4 regions of the [Enterobacter] lignolyticus SCF1 genome follow, and region 1 is predicted to be linked to each of the others. Evidence: predicted binding sites of a transcription regulator. Region 1 holds the regulator's gene; each other region holds the start of a gene.
The links. Region 1 encodes CRP, which controls carbon source genes, mostly activating them, when cyclic AMP is high. Its sites were predicted from a motif close to ATGTGANNNNNNTCACAT; they were not measured.
Positions count from the first base shown of each region.

Region 2: focA (formate transporter FocA) is a predicted target of CRP. The motif match lies at 2,164-2,181, and genes of this name have one in related genera.
Region 3: ENTCL_RS02850 (DeoR family transcriptional regulator) is a predicted target of CRP. The motif match lies at 2,051-2,068, and genes of this name have one in related genera.
Region 4: ENTCL_RS06930 (YfcZ/YiiS family protein) is a predicted target of CRP. The motif match lies at 2,756-2,773, and genes of this name have one in related genera.

Region 1 is NC_014618.1:404,351-409,135, reverse strand. Features, by position in the region: gene ENTCL_RS01870 (hydrolase) at 1-614, shown strand, start outside; gene ENTCL_RS01865 (YheU family protein) at 611-829, shown strand; gene ENTCL_RS01860 (phosphoribulokinase) at 869-1,738, shown strand; gene ENTCL_RS01855 (OsmC family protein) at 1,806-2,210, opposite strand; gene crp (cAMP-activated global transcriptional regulator CRP) at 2,517-3,149, shown strand; gene ENTCL_RS01845 (YccS/YhfK family putative transporter) at 3,203-4,785, shown strand, end outside.
Region 2 is NC_014618.1:3,062,787-3,067,571, reverse strand. Features, by position in the region: gene pflB (formate C-acetyltransferase) at 1-1,193, opposite strand, end outside; gene focA (formate transporter FocA) at 1,248-2,105, opposite strand; gene ycaO (30S ribosomal protein S12 methylthiotransferase accessory factor YcaO) at 2,505-4,271, opposite strand; gene serC (3-phosphoserine/phosphohydroxythreonine transaminase) at 4,558-4,785, shown strand, end outside.
Region 3 is NC_014618.1:582,903-587,687, forward strand. Features, by position in the region: gene agaW (PTS N-acetylgalactosamine transporter subunit IIC) at 1-159, opposite strand, end outside; gene agaV (PTS N-acetylgalactosamine transporter subunit IIB) at 171-644, opposite strand; gene kbaZ (tagatose-bisphosphate aldolase subunit KbaZ) at 665-1,951, opposite strand; gene ENTCL_RS02850 (DeoR family transcriptional regulator) at 2,202-3,014, shown strand; gene agaR (transcriptional repressor AgaR) at 3,338-4,108, shown strand; gene ENTCL_RS02860 (ROK family protein) at 4,152-4,785, opposite strand, start outside.
Region 4 is NC_014618.1:1,464,186-1,468,970, reverse strand. Features, by position in the region: gene fadJ (fatty acid oxidation complex subunit alpha FadJ) at 1-900, opposite strand, end outside; gene fadI (acetyl-CoA C-acyltransferase FadI) at 900-2,210, opposite strand; gene ENTCL_RS06930 (YfcZ/YiiS family protein) at 2,367-2,651, opposite strand; gene fadL (long-chain fatty acid transporter FadL) at 3,023-4,363, shown strand; gene mlaA (phospholipid-binding lipoprotein MlaA) at 4,423-4,785, opposite strand, start outside.

The DNA.
Region 1 (4,785 bases):
ACTGGCTGCGCCGTGAATTCGGTACGGTGCCGACCGCGGCCGTCGGCTACTCGCTGGGGGGCAATATGCTCGCCTGCCTGCTGGCCAAAGAGGGCGCCAGCGCGCCATTGGATGCCGCGGTTATCGTCTCCGCGCCGTTTATGCTCGAGGCCTGCAGCTACCACATGGATAAAGGCTTCTCGCGGGTCTACCAGCGCTATCTGCTGAATCTGCTCAAAGCGAACGCCTCGCGCAAGCTCAAAGCGTATCCCGGCACGCTGCCCGTCGATCTTAAACAGCTCAAGAGCGTGCGCCGCATCCGCGACTTCGACGATCTGATCACCGCGAAAATCCACGGCTTTGCCGATGCGATAGACTACTATCGCCAGTGCAGCGCAATGCCGGTGCTGAGCCAGATAACCCATCCGACGCTGATTATCCACGCGAAGGACGATCCGTTTATGGATCATCACTCCATTCCCGCTCAGGAAGAATTGCCAGCGAATATTCAGTATCAGCTGACGGAGCATGGCGGTCACGTAGGCTTTGTCGGCGGCACCCCGCGGCGCCCGCAGATGTGGCTGGAACAACGCATTCCGGACTGGCTGACGCGCTGGTTAGGAGCCGCGCCATGATCATTCCCTGGCAGGAACTCGATCCGCAGACGCTGGATAATCTGATTGAAAGCTTTGTCTTGCGTGAAGGCACCGATTATGGTGAACATGAACGAACGCTTGAAGACAAGGTCGCCGACGTCAAACAACAGCTACAACGCGGGGAAGCCGTACTGGTGTGGTCAGAACTGCACGAGACGGTCAATATTATGCCCCGCACCCAGTTTCGCGGCTGACTATACTAAAACAATTGCTTATTCAGGGAGTTGTTCGACATGTCAGCCAAACATCCGGTGATCGCCGTAACCGGCTCCAGCGGCGCAGGAACCACCACAACCAGCCTCGCCTTTCGTAAAATCTTTGCCCAACTGAACCTCCGCGCGGCGGAAGTGGAAGGCGACAGCTTTCACCGCTACACCCGTCCGGAGATGGACATGGCCATCCGTAAGGCGCGCGATTTAGGCCGTCATATCAGCTACTTCGGTCCGGATGCTAATGATTTTGGCCTGCTGGAGCAGACCTTTACCACCTACGGGCAAACGGGGAGCGGCCAGTCGCGCAAATACCTGCACACCTACGATGAAGCGGTACCCTGGGACCAGGTGCCGGGAACCTTTACCCCCTGGCAACCGCTGCCGGAGCCTACCGACGTGCTGTTCTACGAAGGGCTGCACGGCGGCGTCGTGACGCCGCAGCACGATGTGGCGCGCCATGTGGACCTGCTGGTCGGCGTGGTGCCCATCGTCAACCTGGAGTGGATCCAAAAGCTCATTCGCGATACCAGCGAGCGCGGCCACTCCCGCGAAGCGGTGATGGATTCGGTAGTGCGCTCAATGGAAGACTACATCAACTTTATCACGCCGCAGTTTTCGCGCACCCATATCAACTTCCAGCGCGTGCCGACGGTCGATACCTCGAACCCGTTCGCCGCCAAAGGCATCCCCTCGCTGGATGAGAGCTTCGTGGTGATTCATTTCCGCAATCTGGAAGACATTGACTTCCCATGGCTGCTGGCCATGCTGCAGGGCTCATTCATTTCACATATGAATACGCTGGTGGTGCCGGGCGGCAAGATGGGGCTGGCAATGGAGCTTATCATGACGCCGCTGGTGCAGCGGCTGATGGAAGGGAAGCGGATCGCCTGATCATAGTCCCTCTCCCGGTCAGGAGAGGGTCAGGATGAGGGCATCAACGCGCACGATGCCCCCTCCATTACGCCTCAATCACTTCGTATGAATGCGTGATATTCACCGCTTTCTCCAGCATTAACGCCACCGAGCAGTATTTTTCCGCCGAAAGATCCACCGCGCGCGATACGGCCGCATCCTTAAGCGCTTTGCCTGTCACGATGAAGTGCAGGTTGATGTGGGTAAACAGGCGCGGCGCCTCTTCGCGGCGCTCGGAAGTCAGCTTCACTTCGCAGTCGGTCACGTCGTTGCGCCCTTTTTGCAGAATCGACACCACGTCAATAGCGCTACAGCCGCCTGCCGCCATCAGCACGACTTCCATCGGGCTTGGCGCTTTATCACCGGAGTTGCCATCCATCAGGATCTGGTGGCCGGAAGCTGACTCACCCAGAAAGGTTAAACCTTCGACCCACTTCACTCGCGCTTGCATATTCGTTAACTCCTGGTTGCATTTTTTCTGACAGATTACGCGTACATAACATTTCTCGCAACGGAAGGCGACCTGCGTCATGCTGAAGCGAGACACCAGGAGACATGCGGCGAAAGCTATGCTAAAACAGTCGGGATGCTACAGTAATACATTGAAGTACTGCATGTATGCAGAGGACATCTCAATTACAGGCTGCATCAAAATCCGACAGCCGACTTCCCAGGTACAGGGAAGGATACGATTGCAAAGCCAGTGGCAATCTCATTGCTGCCGCTGGAGAAAGCTTATAACAGAGGATAACCGCGCATGGTGCTTGGCAAACCGCAAACAGACCCGACTCTTGAATGGTTCTTGTCTCATTGCCACATTCATAAGTACCCATCGAAGAGCACGCTGATTCACCAGGGTGAAAAAGCAGAAACGCTGTATTACATCGTGAAAGGCTCCGTTGCAGTACTCATCAAGGATGAAGAAGGGAAAGAGATGATCCTCTCTTACCTGAACCAGGGCGATTTCATCGGTGAATTAGGCCTGTTTGAAGAAGGTCAAGAGCGTAGTGCCTGGGTACGTGCTAAAACTGCATGTGAAGTGGCTGAAATTTCATACAAAAAATTCCGTCAGCTGATCCAGGTTAACCCGGATATTCTGATGCGCCTCTCTTCTCAGATGGCTCGTCGCCTGCAGGTGACCTCTGAAAAAGTCGGCAACCTCGCCTTCCTGGACGTTACGGGTCGTATCGCGCAAACCCTGCTGAACCTGGCGAAACAGCCGGACGCCATGACGCACCCGGACGGTATGCAGATCAAAATCACCCGTCAGGAAATTGGTCAAATCGTGGGCTGTTCTCGCGAAACGGTAGGCCGTATCCTGAAAATGCTCGAAGATCAGAACCTGATCTCCGCCCACGGTAAAACCATCGTGGTTTACGGTACCCGCTAAGTCCACCACACGGCGTATTGCCCCCGCAACACGCCGTTTTTGTCTTTATACTCATGTGGCGCCGACTGATTTATCACCCCGAAGTTAACTACGCATTGCGGCAGACGCTGGTGCTCTGCCTGCCGGTTGCCGTCGGCCTGTTCCTGGGCTACCTGAACTACGGTCTGCTGTTTTCCCTGGTCCCCGCCTGCTGCAACGTCGCCGGCCTCGACACGCCCCATAAGCGCTTTTTCAAGCGCCTGATTATCGGCGGCTCGCTGTTTGCCGGCTGCAGCCTGGCGGTACAGCTGCTGCTGGCGCAGGACGTTCCTTTGCCGCTGATCCTCACCGGGCTTGCCATGACGCTCGGCGTCACCGCCGAGCTCAGCAGCCTGCACGCGCGCCTGCTCCCGGCCTCGCTCATCGCCGCCATCTTTACGCTCAGCCTTGCGGGCAATATGCCGGTGTGGGAGCCGCTGTTGATCTACGCCTGCGGCACCCTCTGGTACGGCGTATTTAACTGGTTCTGGTTCACCCTGTGGCGCGAGCAGCCGCTAAGAGAATCCCTCAGCCTGCTCTACCGCCAGCTTGCCGACTACTGCGAAGCCAAATACAGCCTGCTGACCCAGCATACCGACCCGTCGACCGCGCTGCCGCCGCTGCTGAACCGCCAGCAAAAGGCGGTTGACCTGATCACCCAGTGCTACCAGCAGCTGCACATGCTCGCGGCCAATAAGAACAGCGAATATAAGCGCCTGCTGCGCGCTTTTCAGATGGCGATGGATCTGCAGGAGCATATCTCCGTCAGCCTGCACCTGCCGGAAGAGGTGCAGAAGCTGGTCGAACGCAGCCACGCCGAAGCGGTGATCCGCTGGAACGCGCAGACGGTCGCCGCGCGCCTGCGGGTAATGGCTGACGATATCCTCTACCACCGCTTCCCGCAGCGCTTTTCAATGGACAAACAAATAGGCGCGCTGGAAAAAATCGCCCGCCAGCATCCGGATAACCCGGTCGGGCAGTTCTGCGCCTGGCACTTCAGCCGGATCGCGCGCGTTTTGCGCCTCCAGCGGCCGCTGTACCCGCGCAATCTTATGGCGGATAAAGAGCGTCGCCTGCCGCTGATCCCTGCGCTCAGAAGCTATCTGTCGCTTAAATCACCGGCCTTTCGCAACGCCGCGCGCATCAGCGTGATGCTGAGCGTCGCCAGCCTGATGGGGGTGGCGCTGCATCTGCCGAAGCCGTACTGGATAATGATGACGGTGCTGTTTGTGACGCAAAACGGCTATAGCGCGACCCGGGTCAGAATCTTTCACCGGGCGGCGGGAACGCTGGTCGGACTGGTTATCGCCGCCGGGGCTCTGCATTTCCACGTGCCGGAAGGCTACACTCTGGCGGCGATGCTGCTCATTACGCTCATCAGCTACCTGACGATTCGGAAAAACTACGGTTGGGCGATGGTCGGTTTTACCGTCACGGCGGTGTACACGCTGCAGCTGCTGACCCTCAACGGCGAGCAGTTTATCGTCGCCCGCTTTATCGATACGGTAATAGGCTGTCTGATAGCGCTTGGCGGGATGGTCTGGCTCTGGCCGCAGTGGCAGAGCGGCCTGCTGCGCAAAAACGCCCACGACGCGCTGGAGGCCGACCAGGACGCGAT
Region 2 (4,785 bases), 2.2 Mb from region 1:
AGAGAAGAGGTGTCGATGGACACTTTAGCGGCGAATTTCTTGAAGTTCAGCGGCAGTTTTTCAGACCACAGAACGGTGATGTTCGGCTCCGGAGACGGCCCCATGGTGTACAGGGTGTTCAGGAAGCGGAAGCTGTTTTTGGTTACCAGAGTACGGCCGTCAACGCCCATACCGCCGATAGATTCGGTTGCCCAGATCGGGTCGCCGGAGAACAGCTCATCGTACTCAGGGGTACGCAGGAAGCGAACCATACGCAGTTTCATGACCAGGTGGTCAATCATTTCCTGAGCGTCTTGTTCGGTGATTTTGCCTGCTTTCAGGTCACGTTCGATGTAGGCATCCAGGAAGGTGGATACGCGACCGAAGGACATTGCAGCGCCGTTCTGAGACTTAACAGCGGCCAGGTAGCCGAAGTAGGTCCACTGGATAGCTTCCTGAGCGTTGGTAGCCGGACCAGAGATATCGCAGCCGTATTTAGCCGCCATTTCTTTGATCTGACCCAGCGCGCGGTGCTGTTCAGCGATTTCTTCACGCAGACGGATGGTCGCTTCCAGGTTTACGCCGTTTTCCAGGTCAGACTGCAGGGAAACGAACTGTGCGTACTTGTCTTTCAGCAGGAAGTCGATACCGTACAGCGCAACGCGACGGTAGTCACCGATGATACGGCCACGGCCGTAAGCATCCGGCAGACCGGTCAGAACGCCGGATTTACGGCAGTTCAGGATGTCTTTGGTGTAAACGTCGAATACGCCCTGGTTGTGGGTTTTACGGTATTCGGTGAAGATTTTTTTCAGTGCCGGGTCCAGCTCGCGGTTGTACGCTTTGCAGGAACCTTCAACCATTTTGATGCCGCCGAACGGGATGATCGCACGTTTCAGCGGAGCTTCGGTCTGCAGACCAACGATTTTCTCCAGCGCTTTGCTGATGTAGCCAGCGTCGTGAGAAGTGATGGTGGATGCAACGGAGGTGTCAAAATCAACTGGCGCGTGAGTGCGGTTTTCCAGTTTAACGCCTTCCATGACTTTGTCCCACAGGGTGGTAGTCGCTTCGGTAGCGCCAGCCAGGAAGGACTCGTCACCTTCATATGGGGTGTAGTTTTTCTGGATAAAGTCACGGACGTTGACTTCTTTCTGCCAGTCACCTTTGGCAAAACCTTCCCAGGCTGTGGCTAACTTTTCATTAAGTTCGGACATGTAACACCTACCTTCTTAAGTGGATTTTTTATTTACTGCCTGAAGCAACCATCATTAATGACGATCGCCGCCACGCAGGTAAATGACCCAGTATGTCAACCCGACTAACAGACCCCCACCGATAATGTTCCCGATAGTGACCGGAATCAGGTTATCGGTGATGAAGTTCATCACAGTCAGGTGTGAAAAACTGTCCGGATTCGAACCAACGGCGGTCCAGAACTCCGGGCTGGCAAAGTTACGGATTACGATACCCATCGGGATCATAAACATGTTAGCGATACTGTGCTCAAAACCGCTGGCGACGAACATCGCTACCGGGAGAACCATAATCATCGCTTTATCCATCAGGCTGCGGCCGGAGTAGCTCATCCACACCGCCAGACAGACCATCAGGTTTGCCAGAATACCGAGGCTCACAGCCTCAATAAAAGTATGATGCATTTTGTGGTCGGCGGTTTGCAGAACGTTGAGTCCCCAGCCGCCGTTCGCGGCCATGTACTCGCCGGATAGCCACATCAGCAGAACAAAGAGCAGCGCGCCAATCAGGTTACCAACATAGACGTTTAACCAGTTTCGCGCCAGTTGACCCCAGGTGATACGGCCGCTGGCTTTCGCGACGACGATAAGTACCGTGGAGGTGAACAGATCTGCGCCGCAAATCACGCACAGAATCAGGCCCAGTGAGAAGCAGATACCGCCAATCAGCTTTGCGATGCCGAACGGCATTGCGGCGGTGCCTGTGGTAGCAGTGATATAGAAGACAAAGGCAATCGAGATAAACACACCCGCCGTAATCGCCAGATAAAAGGTCTTCATCGGGTGTTTCGTTGCTTTATAGACACCTGCTTCTTCGGCAACTTTCGCCATTGCAGCAGGGAGTAAAAGATCAAAAGGGTTGTCAGCTTTCACACTAACTCTCTCTTTATTAAGTCGGCGACGAGATACTAACAAAGCATTATAGAAGAGAATTTGATATAGATCATATCTCGCCTGGCTTATAGGCCCGCAAATCGTATGGTTTTTCAACAATTGCGGCGTAACTTTTTGATTATCAAAATAAAAATAAATTTTAAAAATTACAAATGAAGTTGAATTTTTTCCGTAACCCTCCGTTCTGCCGGTTAATTAAAATGGGGTAATATGCATTAAAATTAACAATACTGATAAGCTACTAATAATAGTATTTACGCATAATTAACTTTATTATTACAAATTAATGTCGGGCGCCGGATAAATAAAAACGGGGCCCGCAATGTGGCCCCGTAATATAGCGCAGGCGAATATTTTCGCCATACATTTGTTGTGTCTTTACGCCTGGTCCGCCCAGAAGCGGGCCTTAGCGCGCTGCAGCTTTTCATAAGCCTTCAGCAGCCCCTGATGCGCCGGGAACGCGGTAAGATCGCTATCGACAGGCTGCAGGCCGTAGAACGGCGCTTCACCGCTCAGCGCAGCGCTTGCGGCTTCAACGGCCTCTGCGCCGTACATGCGAACAAAGGCGTTCAGGTACTGCAGCGGCTCGCGCTCTTCTTCCTGCGCCAGCAGCAGCAGGGTTTGCAGGCAGCGGTAGTAGTTGGCGCGCTCGGCGCTGAAGATAGACGCGTTAAACTCCATGGTCCACTCGGTCCAGATAAGCGCCTGCTCCAGGTCGCCGCCCGCCAGCGCCAGCATGGCTTTCAGTTCGCCAATGCGCAGGGTATACCAGCCGTTATCTTTACCGGTCGCCAGGCCTAGCAGCTCGCGTACGCGGGTGAAGTCGTCCAGGCCTTCGTCGTCCATTTGCTCAATGAGCGACAGATAGTCTTCTTTTTCCCATTCGCTGGTTGGCAAAGAGAGAATCGTCTCGCGCAGATGGCTGCCCATATTATTGTTGGCAAGCCACAGGTCTTCCGCCGGATAAATATCGGACATGCCCGGCACCAGAATACGGCAGGCGTAGACGCCAAGGTGCTCGTAGTCGGCAATATAGACGTCTTTATCTTCCGCCTGGAAAATAGCCATCAACGTGGCGAACTCTTCTTCGGTAGTGCCGGAGAAATTCCAGTCAGCGAACGGATAGTCTGCATCCTTCTTGAACATATCCCAGGAGATCAGGCCGCTGGAGTCGATAAAGTGCGTTTCGAGGTTTGCGTGTTCCGCGACCTCTTCATCGTCGAAGGTCGGCGGCGTAAAGACGTCGAGATCCTTAAGTCCACGGCCCTGCAGCAGCTCGGTGACGGTGCGCTCCAGCGCGACGCCGAAGTCCGGGTGGGCGCCGAAGGAAGCAAAGCAGGTGCCGTTGGCCGGGTTAAACAGCACCACGCAGATTACCGGGTATTTACCGCCCAGCGAACCGTCGTAGGCAAAAATGGGGAACCCTTCCGCTTCCAGCATCGCGATGGATTCGACAACGCCCGGATAGCGCGCCATGACCTCGGCCGGGATTTCCGGCAGGCTGATGCTTTCGGCAATGATGCGGTTCTTGATGTGGCGTTCGAAGACTTCGGACAGCCCCTGCACGCGCGCTTCATTACGGGTGTTGCCCGCAGACATGCCGTTAGAAACGTACAGGTTGCCGACGATATTCATCGGGATATAGACCGTTTTGCCATCGGACTGACGGGTGAACGGCAGGCCGCAGATGCCGCGATCGTCGTTACCGGACTGCAGATCCACCAGCTGGCTTGCGGTCAGCTGATCGTCAGGATCGTAAAAGGCGCGCAGGCGGGCATCAAGAATACCCTCCGGCAGCTCGTCATCCTCGGTCAGCGGGAACCATTTTTCGTTCGGGTAGTGGACGAACGGGCCGTTCGCGATGGTTTCACCCAGCCAGAAATCGGCAAAGAAGTAGTTAGTGGACAGGCGCTCGAAATATTCGCCAAGCGCGGAGGCCAGGGCTGCTTTTTTGGTTGCGCCTTTACCGTTGGTAAAGCACAGCGCGGACTCTTTGTCGCGAATATGCACCGACCACACGTTCGGCACCGGGTTCAGCCAGGAGGCTTCCTCGATATGGAAACCCAGATCGAGCAACTTCTGCTGGAAGCGGGCGATGGAGTCTTCCAGCGCGGCGTCTTTGCCGGGAATAAAGGTTTGGGTCATGGCAGTCACTTTTGTCGTACGGAAAGCGCGCAATCATACGGGGTTTATGTGTCAGGCGCTATCATCCCGGCCGGGGGGAATAAAATAAAGGTCTGCGGGGGTGGCGGATAGCGCGAGCCGCCGATAGCGAAAATGTCGGTATTCACCCGTCAAGATGGCAGATTCTGTTGTGTGATGGCGAGCACATTTCACCGCGGATGACGTTTAGCCATTGCGGCGCGTGTCACTGAATGATAAAACCGATATCCACAGACATATCATATTGCTTTTAGCGTGGTGAGGGGAAATGGCTCAGGTTTTCAATTTCAGTTCAGGTCCGGCAATGCTTCCGGCAGATGTTCTTAAACTGGCGCAACAGGAACTGTGCGACTGGCACGGTTTAGGCACCTCGGTAATGGAAATCAGTCACCGTGGTAAAGAATTCATCCAGGTGGCGGAAGAAGCGGAAAGAGATTTCCGTGATTTGCTGAACATTCCTTCCAACTACAAAGTGCTGTTCTGCCACGGCGGCGGC
Region 3 (4,785 bases), 180 kb from region 1:
CCCGGTAAGAATACCGGTGTGCAGGTCGCCCAGAATCAACCCGACCAGCGGCCCAAGCACCACCGGGCGGTGCATGTGCGTCAGGCCGTTAAACATATCCAGGCCCGCGATAAAGGCGAGAATGCCCAGTGCGGCTGCCTGTAACAAACTGATTTCCATCGCGATCTCCTTCAGAGTAGTTTAAACAGATCCTGCGCGGGCTCAGTCGGTACGCCCTGAACAAAGCAGGCGACGCCCGCGCTTTTCAGCCCGTTGAATGCCGCAATGTCGTGGGCGTCAACGGACACCGTTTTGGCGATTTGCTGCTTACCGTCGGCGTAGTGCATGTTGCCGACGTTGATCCGGGTGACGGGGACGCCGCCCTCAACCAGCTTCAGGAAATCCGCTGGCGTTCTGCACACCAGCAGAATTTTTTGGCGGTCGGCCGCGCGGTGGATGTTGTCGATCACCTTTTGCAGCGACCAGAAGCGAACGGCGATACCTTCCGCCAGCACCATTTCCATCAGGTTTTGCTGCACCGGATCCTCGGCAACTTCATCGTTGGCGACCAGCACCAGGTTCGCGCCGGCAAATCCTACCCACTGAACGCCAACCTGACCGTGAATCAAACGCTCATCAATACGGCTTAAGACAATATTTGGCATAACGTAATCCTTCGCTTTTATTATTCGTTGTTACCCTGACAGGCGGTGTGATACTGGCGTATAACGTCCTGAATATGGTCGATAATTAAGGCATGCGGCGTGGCGGCGATATCGCCTTCGCGCACGCGGGTGTACTGAAGCGGCAGATACTGGCTGATAAGCGGCAGCGGCAGCTCCTCATCCGCGAGGTTGCGCACCAGGTGCGCTAAGGCGTCGTCGATCTCTTTGTCCGGCCAGTAGTAGCGCACGCGGTCAGAGTAGCTGTAGCCCCGCGCCAGGCGGCGGGCGTGGCTGTCGCCGTGGTAATGGCTTTGCCAGTAGCCCGGCTTATCCAGCATGACGTTTTCCAGCACCGTGCGCAGCCCGGAGCAGGCGCGGGCGGGTACCAGCTCTTCCTCTATGCTTGCCAGCGCAAACAGCGCTTCACGGAGCGCAAAGGTTAACGCCGGGCCGACTTTCAAAATGGCGAAGTGATCGCGAACCAGGCGCTTCAGCGCCTGCGGCGTCTGGTAATCCGTGGAGTGCGCTTCGTAGATTAAGGTGTCGAAGTCTTCCACCATTTTGCTGAGCGCAACCGCTTTTTCCGGCACGTAATCAATGACGTGGGTATGGTCGAATTCAACGCCTGGCTGAACCACCAGCCCGATAATCCGCGGCCATATTGCGCTAAGTCCCTGTTTCTCAAAGGCGCTGAAGTGTGCGCGTAGCGTTGCCTGCGCGGCCTGCGGCGTGGTGACTTCCAGGGTATTGAGGGTTTCGTGAGCGCCGCCCGGAACCGGTACTTCGGTGCCGATAACGTACACCAGATCGCAGACGCCGAAGGTTTGCTGGCAGGTGGCTTCCGCAATTTTCGCCAGCCGCGCGGCGCGCTCGGCCACGATATCGTCGGTCAGCGGCGTAGGGTCGTCGGCGCAGGACATGCTGCAGTCGAGGTGGATTTTCTTAAACCCGGCGGCGACGTAGCTTTTAATCAGATCTTCCGCATGCCCCATGGCCTCGGCGGCCGGGGACTGCTGCCAGCGGTTCGGGCCTAAATGGTCGCCGCCCAGAATAAGCTGCGCTTCGGGGTACTCCAGTTCTGCCGCCAGCGACAGTACGAAACGGCGAAAATCAACCGGCGTCATACCGGTATAGCCGCCGAACTGATCCACCTGGTTGGAGGTGGCTTCGATCAGCAGCGGCGTGCCGTGGTCGCGGGCAAAGCGGATCGCCGCTTCGAGCACGCGGGGATGCGCGGAGCAGACGGCATAAATCCCGTTTTCAACGCCTTGTTTATGATGCTCAACCATTTCTGTCAAATGTTTCACTTTCCTCTCCGCAGTCGACGAATTTGATTATTATCTTTCGTTTTGTTTCGAATAATACTGCATCAGGATGTACTAAAAATAAAATGAAAGCATTTAGAAGTGAGATTTGTTTCACAAAAGAAACATAATGAAAGCATTCAGCCTGCTGAAAACGCATGCCGCTGCGCATCGCAGGCTTGCTTTCTGGTAAAGGAAAGGCGTTAATAGGTAAAACGAAATGAAACGAAAGATTTTTGGTAAGGATTAGCTTATGAAAAGCGCAGAGGCCTCCGTCGATAAACGCATTCCAGGCACCAGCGAAAGGCGGGAGCAGATTATTCAGCGGTTGCGCCAGCAGGGCAGCGTGCAGGTAAATGACCTGGCAACGACGTTTTGCGTTTCCACGGTCACTATCCGTAATGACCTGGCGTTTCTGGAGAAGCAGGGAATTGCGGTACGCGCCTACGGCGGCGCGCTGATCTGCGACAGCCATACGCCGTCGACGGAGCCGTCGGTAGAAGATAAAAGCTCGCTCAATATTGCGCTCAAGCGCAGTATTGCCCGGGTGGCGGCCGAGATGATTTTGCCGGGACACCGGGTGATTCTCGACTCCGGGACCACCACCTTTGAGATTGCGCGCCTGATGCGCCAGCACAACGACGTGATCGCCATGACCAACGGTATGAACGTCGCTAATGCGCTGCTGGAGGCCGAAGGCGTTGAGCTGCTGATGACCGGCGGGCACCTGCGTCGCCAGTCGCAGTCGTTTTACGGCGACCAGGCCGAGCAGTCGCTGCAAAACTACCATTTCGACATGCTGTTTCTCGGCGTGGATGCCATCGATCTTGAGCGCGGCGTCAGCACGCACAATGAGGATGAGGCCCGTCTGAACCGCAAAATGTGCGAAGTGGCGGAACGGATTATTGTGGTGACGGACTCCAGTAAATTTAACCGCTCCAGCCTGCACAAGATTATCGATACGCCGCGCATTCACACGATCATCGTCGATGAGGGAATTCCTGATGAGAGCCTGGAAGGGCTGCGTAAGCTTGGCGTTGAGGTGGTGTTGGTAAAACAGCAGTGAACAAACGGTAAAAATGTGATGGCCTTCAACGCCTGTGAAAAACCCGCTCAGCGCGGGTTTTTTTATCTGCGGCTTTCGCTTTTCCTGCGTCAGGCCTGAATCGGCGCGGCGGTCGGCGGCCGTCGTGCTTTCACTGTTAGCGTTTTGTCCTTTCGATTGGCACAAAACGAAACAATAGCGACGATTTCAGTCGGAAAAGAGGCGCTGCAACGGTGCTCACAAATTCACCTTTTGGCTTCTGATGTAATATATTCGAAAGACAATGAAAGCGTGTTAACGCCAAAAAAATAAAAGTCGTTTGCAAACCTGATGGAGCTTAAGCAATGTTAGATAGCGTAAAACGTCGCGAGCAGATTATCGATCTGCTGTGCGATCAGGGCAGCGTGCGGGTCGAACCGCTCAGCGTCCACTTTGGCGTCTCGTGCGTGACGATCCGCAACGATTTGCGCTATCTCGAACAGCGCGGCTGCGCGCTGCGATCCTACGGCGGCGCGGTGCTGAACCACCATTTCGCCTTCGATCGTCCGCTGCAGGATAAGGACAGGCTTAACCGCGACGTCAAATCGCAAATTGCTGAAAAAGCGGCGAGTTTCGTCAAAGACGGCGACACGCTGATCCTCGATTCCGGTTCCACCACCACGCTGATCCCCGCTTTTCTCAAACACCGCCGCGATTTAGTGGTGATGACCAACGCCCTGAACATCGCCTGGGAGCTGGCCAATTTTGAGCGTGTGGACGTGATGCTGCTGGGGGGCAACGTGCGCCAGAGCGTCTTTTCGCTGTACGGCCCGTCGGCAGAGCATCAGCTGCGCCAGTACCGGTTCGATAAGCTGTTCCTGGGGGTCGACGGTTTCTGTCTCGATGCCGGGATCACCACGTCGCATCCGGGCGAAGCGCACATTAACCGGGTGATGTGCCAGGTGGCGCAGGAAGTCACCGTGGTGGCGGATTCCAGCAAGTTTGGCCGCAAAAGCTTTTGTATGATCCGCGAAGTCGGGGAGATCCATCGGGTGATCACCGATAGCGGTATCCCCGGACACTACCGCCAGGCGCTGGAGAAAATGGGCGTTGAGGTTGTGCTGGCCGATGAGTAGCGCGCGTTAAAAGAGAGGGGAAGCACCGGCTTCCCCTGGTCGTTTAGCTTTGCAGCGCGTACGGTTCCGCCTGCAGCAGGGCGGCGCCGCGCACGCCGCTGGTGGCGCCGTGGACGGCCGGCAGGATCTTCGCCGGCTCCAGCCCCGGGAACAGATAACGCGTCATCGCCTGCGGCAGCAGGCTGTAGATAGCCTCGACATTCGACACCCCGCCGCCCAGCACGAAGGCGTCGACATCCAGAATCAGCTGCAGCTGCGCCAGCGTACCGCCGAGCATATCCACCCACGCCGTAATGGTAGCGACCGACTGCGGCTCCTGCTGCCGATACCCCTCCCACAGCGCGTCCATGGTCACCGTTTTACCGCTAAAGTGGCGGTGCAGCCCGAGCAGGCCCGGGCCGGAGAGGTAGCGCTCCACGCAGCCGCTCAGGCCGCAGCCGCAGGCAAGCTCGGCCAACTGATAGCGGCGGGCGAACTGTGCGGCGAGGGGCAGGTGGCCAAACTCGCAGGCCATCCGGTTGCGTCCGCGGTACAGCTGCCCGTCGATCACCAGCCCGCCGCCCAGCCCGGTGCCGATAATGGCGCCGAAAATGCGCGGATACTGGCGCGCCTGCTGGGTATGGGCTTCCGAAAGCGCAAAGCAGCAGCAGTCGTTATCCACCGCGATGGGGCGGCTG
Region 4 (4,785 bases), 1.1 Mb from region 1:
GCCGGGATCCTTCTTCACGTCGGTACTGGCAAAAAAGATACCGCGCAGGGCCTTCGACTGCGGCGTCATCGCCAGCTCGCCGAACGCGCGCGCTTCGGCCTCATACCCGCTGCTGATGCCGTGGCTTAATCCGGTTTCAATAACCTGCAGGATTTTCCCCGTTGCCGGGTAGTTGCCCTGCGTTTTTTGCTCCGTCTTTTTACCGACCAGGCTAAACAGCACATTGCGCGCCAGCGGGCCGGCGAGAAGGCGCTCGCGCACCGGCAGCCGACGGCTGGCCGGGCGTTCCTTTTTTGCCATCTCTACGGCGGCGTCCAGCAAAATACTGTGCGGAACCACCTCGTCCACCAGCCCGGCCCTCAGCGCCTGGCGGGCGCGAAGCTGCTTACCGGTCAGGATCATCTCCAGCGCCGTACTGACCCCGACCAGACGCGGCAGACGCTGCGTACCGCCGGAACCCGGCAGCAGGCCAAGCTGAACCTCCGGCAGGCCGAGCACCGTTTTCGCATCGTCGGTACAAATGCGCCCATGGCAGGCCAGCGCCAGCTCAAGACCGCCGCCAAGGCAGGCGCCGTGAATAGCGGCAATGACCGGCACCGACAGCGCATGGATTTCCGCCATGATCTGCTGGCCCTGCCGCGCCAGCGCTTCGGCCTCCTGCGCCGTGCGGCAGCCGCCGATCATGTTGATATCCGCACCGGCGATAAAGTTATCCGGCTTCGCCGAGATAAGCACCACGCCGCGCAGCGATCGGTTGTCGCGAACCTGCTTCAGGATGGCCCTCACCTGCGCGCCAAACTCCGCTTTGAGGGTATTCATCTTTTCGCCCGGCACATCGATGGCGATCACCGCAACGTTGTCAGGCCGTTCCGTGAGCGTAAACGCAGACATCATCTCCATTATTCAGCCTCCAGGACCATGGCAGCGCCAAGCCCGCCCGCCGCGCAGGCGGTGACCAGACCAAAACCGCCGCCGCGGCGACGCAGCTCGTTTAACGTTTGTGTGATCATCCGCGCGCCGGTCGCGGCAAACGGATGGCCGTAGGCGATGGAGCCCCCCAGCACGTTGAACTTGCTCTCATCCACCTCGCCGGTTGCCTGCGAACGCCCCAAAACCTCGCGGGCGAAGCGATCGCTTGCCAGCAGCTTCAGGTTTGCCAGCGTCTGCGCCGCAAAGGCTTCGTGCATATCAAACAGCGTTAAATCCGCCAGGGAAATGCCCGCCCGCTCCAGCGCCAGCGGCGTTGACCACGCGGGGCCAAGCAGCATGTCCTGCCAGACGTCAATGGCGGTAAAGGCGTAGCTGCGCAGATAGCCAAGCGGCGTAAGGCCCAGCTCTTTGGCGCGGGATTCGGTCATCAGGATCACGGCGGCGGCGCCGTCCGTTAGCGGCGTACTGTTGGCCGCCGTCACGCTGCCATGCTGGCGATCGAACGCCGGACGCAGCCTGGCGTAGTCGGCAAGCGTCGAGGCGCCGCGAATATTGTTATCCTGCCCGAAAGGCTCGCGAAACGGCGCGGCATACGCAGTCATCACCTCGTCGGTAAGCTTACCTTCCGCCCAGGCCTGCGCCGCAAGCTGGTGTGAACGGTGCGCCAGCGCGTCCTGCTGTTCACGGCTGATGCCCCAGCTCTTTGCCATCTGTTCGGCAGTATCGCCCATACGTAAACCGGTAGAATACTCCGCCACCGCGGGCGGTACCGGCATCAGGTCGCGTAAGCGCAGGCGAGAAAAAAGCTTGAGGCGCTGCCCCAGGGTGCGGGCCTTGTTGGCATCCACCAGCATACGCGCCAGCTTCTTACTGACGCCAATCGGCAGCACCGAGGAAGAGTCGGCGCCGCCGGCAATACCGGCGCGGATATTTCCCGCCATCAGGCTTTCGGCAACGTTCGCTACCGCCTGGAAGCTGGTGGCGCAGGCGCGGCTGACGCTGTAGGCATCGGTATGAACGCTCATTCCCGTTCCCAGCACAATTTCGCGGGCGATATTGGGGGCCTCCGGCATCTGCACCACCTGGCCAAACACCAGCTGTTCGATAGCGTCAGGGGGAATTTCACTACGCGCCATCATCTCAGCAACGACCATTTTTCCGAGATCCACCGCCGGAACGCCGTGGAATGCCGTCGCCTGGCGGGCAAATGGCGTACGTAATCCGCTGACGATAGCAATGCGATCACCCTGACGGGTAATGAGCGGTGATGCCTGACTCATATCACTCCCCTGTTAAACGTAAAATAAGTGGTCTGACCTGATAACAGTCTTAACTAATTTTTTACATTTAGCCAATCGGAGAAACGAAAAAGTGGGAGCTAAAACACATGGCGGAGAAAAAGAAAACGCCCCGGAAAGGGGCGTTTCAGGCAGGCATTAACGCAGGCCGAGCTGGAAAATCAGCGTTTCAGCTTCACAGCAGAAAACAAAGTCGATATCCAGCTGTACGCCACCGTCAACCTCTTTAAAGGTCGGGGTGATTTTGCACGGCTCAGACTCGACGCCGCGAGCCTTCGCGCTCAGCGCGTCGAGGGTCGCTTCTGCGTCCGCGCGGTTAGCGAAAACGCGGCTGTAGGACGCGGTGCAATCCGTGTTGTCCATGATGGTGCCAACATCCATACAGCAGCAAACCGGGGTTTCATCAGCACTGCATTTACTCATCGTAGATTTCCTCTGTATATGCACCCAGGGTGCCAGACAAATAATGTACTTATTTTACGCCCCGGCGTGACCTGTCTCCAGTTGTTAATTCAGTGAACCGCGGTAAGTGACCAAAATCACAATTAAAAATGATCTAAAACAAAAATCACCCAAATTGGCGATTCATCCTGGCCGCATTTTTGCCAGCTGGATCGCGTTTCTAAGATCACATTTGAAAAAACTTATAAACAAACTTGCAACATTACAGCTGGTCAGACCTATACTCTCGGCACTGGTCTGATTTCTCTGATGTAACACAGACCCTACACTTCGCGCTTCTGTTACGGCATGTAACAAATTTTGAATAAAAATAACTCAATGAGGTTATGGTCATGAGCCAGAAAACCCGCTTTACAAAGTCTGCTCTCGCAGTCGCAGTGGCACTCGTTTCCACCCACGCCTGGTCAGCAGGCTTTCAATTAAACGAATTTTCTTCCTCAGGCTTAGGCCGCGCGTACTCTGGTGAAGGCGCTATCGCTGACGATGCGGGTAACGCCAGCCGTAACCCTGCGCTGATTATGATGTTCGACCGCCCGACCTTCTCCGCCGGTGCGGTTTATATCGATCCTGATGTCAATATCTCTGGCAAATCGCCGTCCGGTAAGAGCCTGGATGCGAACAACATCGCCCCGAGCGCCTGGGTTCCTAACGTACATTTTGTTGCACCTATTAACGATCAGTTTGGTTGGGGGGCGTCCATTACCTCTAACTTTGGTCTGGCGACAGAGTATGGCGATAACTATGCAGCGGGCACGATGGGCGGTAAAACCGACCTGACCACCGTTAACCTGAACCTGAGCGGCGCTTACCGTCTGAATGACAGCTGGAGCTTTGGTCTGGGTTTTGATGCGGTCTATGCCGATGCGAAAATCGAGCGCTATGCGGGTGATGCCGGCATGCTGGCCGCCGGTCAGATTATGGCCCAGGTGCCAAGCCTGCCAGCGCCAGCCCGTGCAGCCGCTGTCGCTAAAGCGCAGCAGCTGGCCGCTATCCCAGCCGATACCCAGATCGCGCGCCTGAAAGGCAGCGAGTGGGGCTATGGCTGGAACGCCGGTATCCTGTATGAGCTGGATAAGAACAACCGCTGGGGTTTAACCTACCGCTCAGAAGTTAAAATCGACTTCGACGGCAATTACAACAGCAACATGAGCGCCGCAGTTCCGGGCTTCCCGTATCCAACCGGCGGTAAGACTATCCCGGGCTCCCTGACGCTCAATCTGCCAGAAATGTGGGAAATATCTGGTTACAACCGCGTTGCACCGCAGTGGGCGGTTCACTACAGCATGGCTTACACCAGCTGGAGCCAGTTCCAGGAGCTGAAAGCTACCGGCTCGAACGGCCAGACGCTGTTCTATAAGGATGAGAGCTTCAAAGATTCGATGCGTATCGCGCTGGGTACCACCTACTACTACGACGATAACTGGACCTTCCGTACCGGTATCGCCTTCGATGATAGCCCGGTTCCTGCTCAGACCCGCTCTATTTCCATCCCGGATCAGGACCGTTTCTGGCTGAGCGCGGGCGCCACTTATGCGTTCAACAAAGATGCTTCTGTTGACGTCGGCGCTTCCTATATGCACGGCCAGAACGTGACCATCAAAGAAGGTCCGTACGAGTTCCGTTCTGAAGGTAAAGCCTGGCTGTTCGGCACCAACTTTAACTACCGCTTCTGATAGCACAGGCGCATTAAAAAAGGTGAGCATTGCTCACCTTTTTCTTTTCTCACGCCGGGTTACTGCGAGTCGATATCTTTCAGATCGCCCTCAATTGCTTTCGCATTCGGGTTTTCTTCCGGCTTCAGCTTGCCGCCGTTGGCGATGAAGTCATGCTGCTGGAAGTAGGCTTCTCGCACCATGATGTACGGATCGGCAGACTGACGCAGCAGGCCATCGGAATCCAGCAGCTGCGCCCGGGTTTCGATACCTTCAACGGCCCATTTGCCGATCGACATCGGCCATGTCAGCCACGACAGTACCGGGTAAAGGGTATCCGCGGCATCACCGCCTTCATCACGCAGCGTAAAGCTGCCGTAGAACGGCAACTGCAGATACGGACCATAGCCTACGCCGTAACGACCTAGCGTACTGCCAAAACG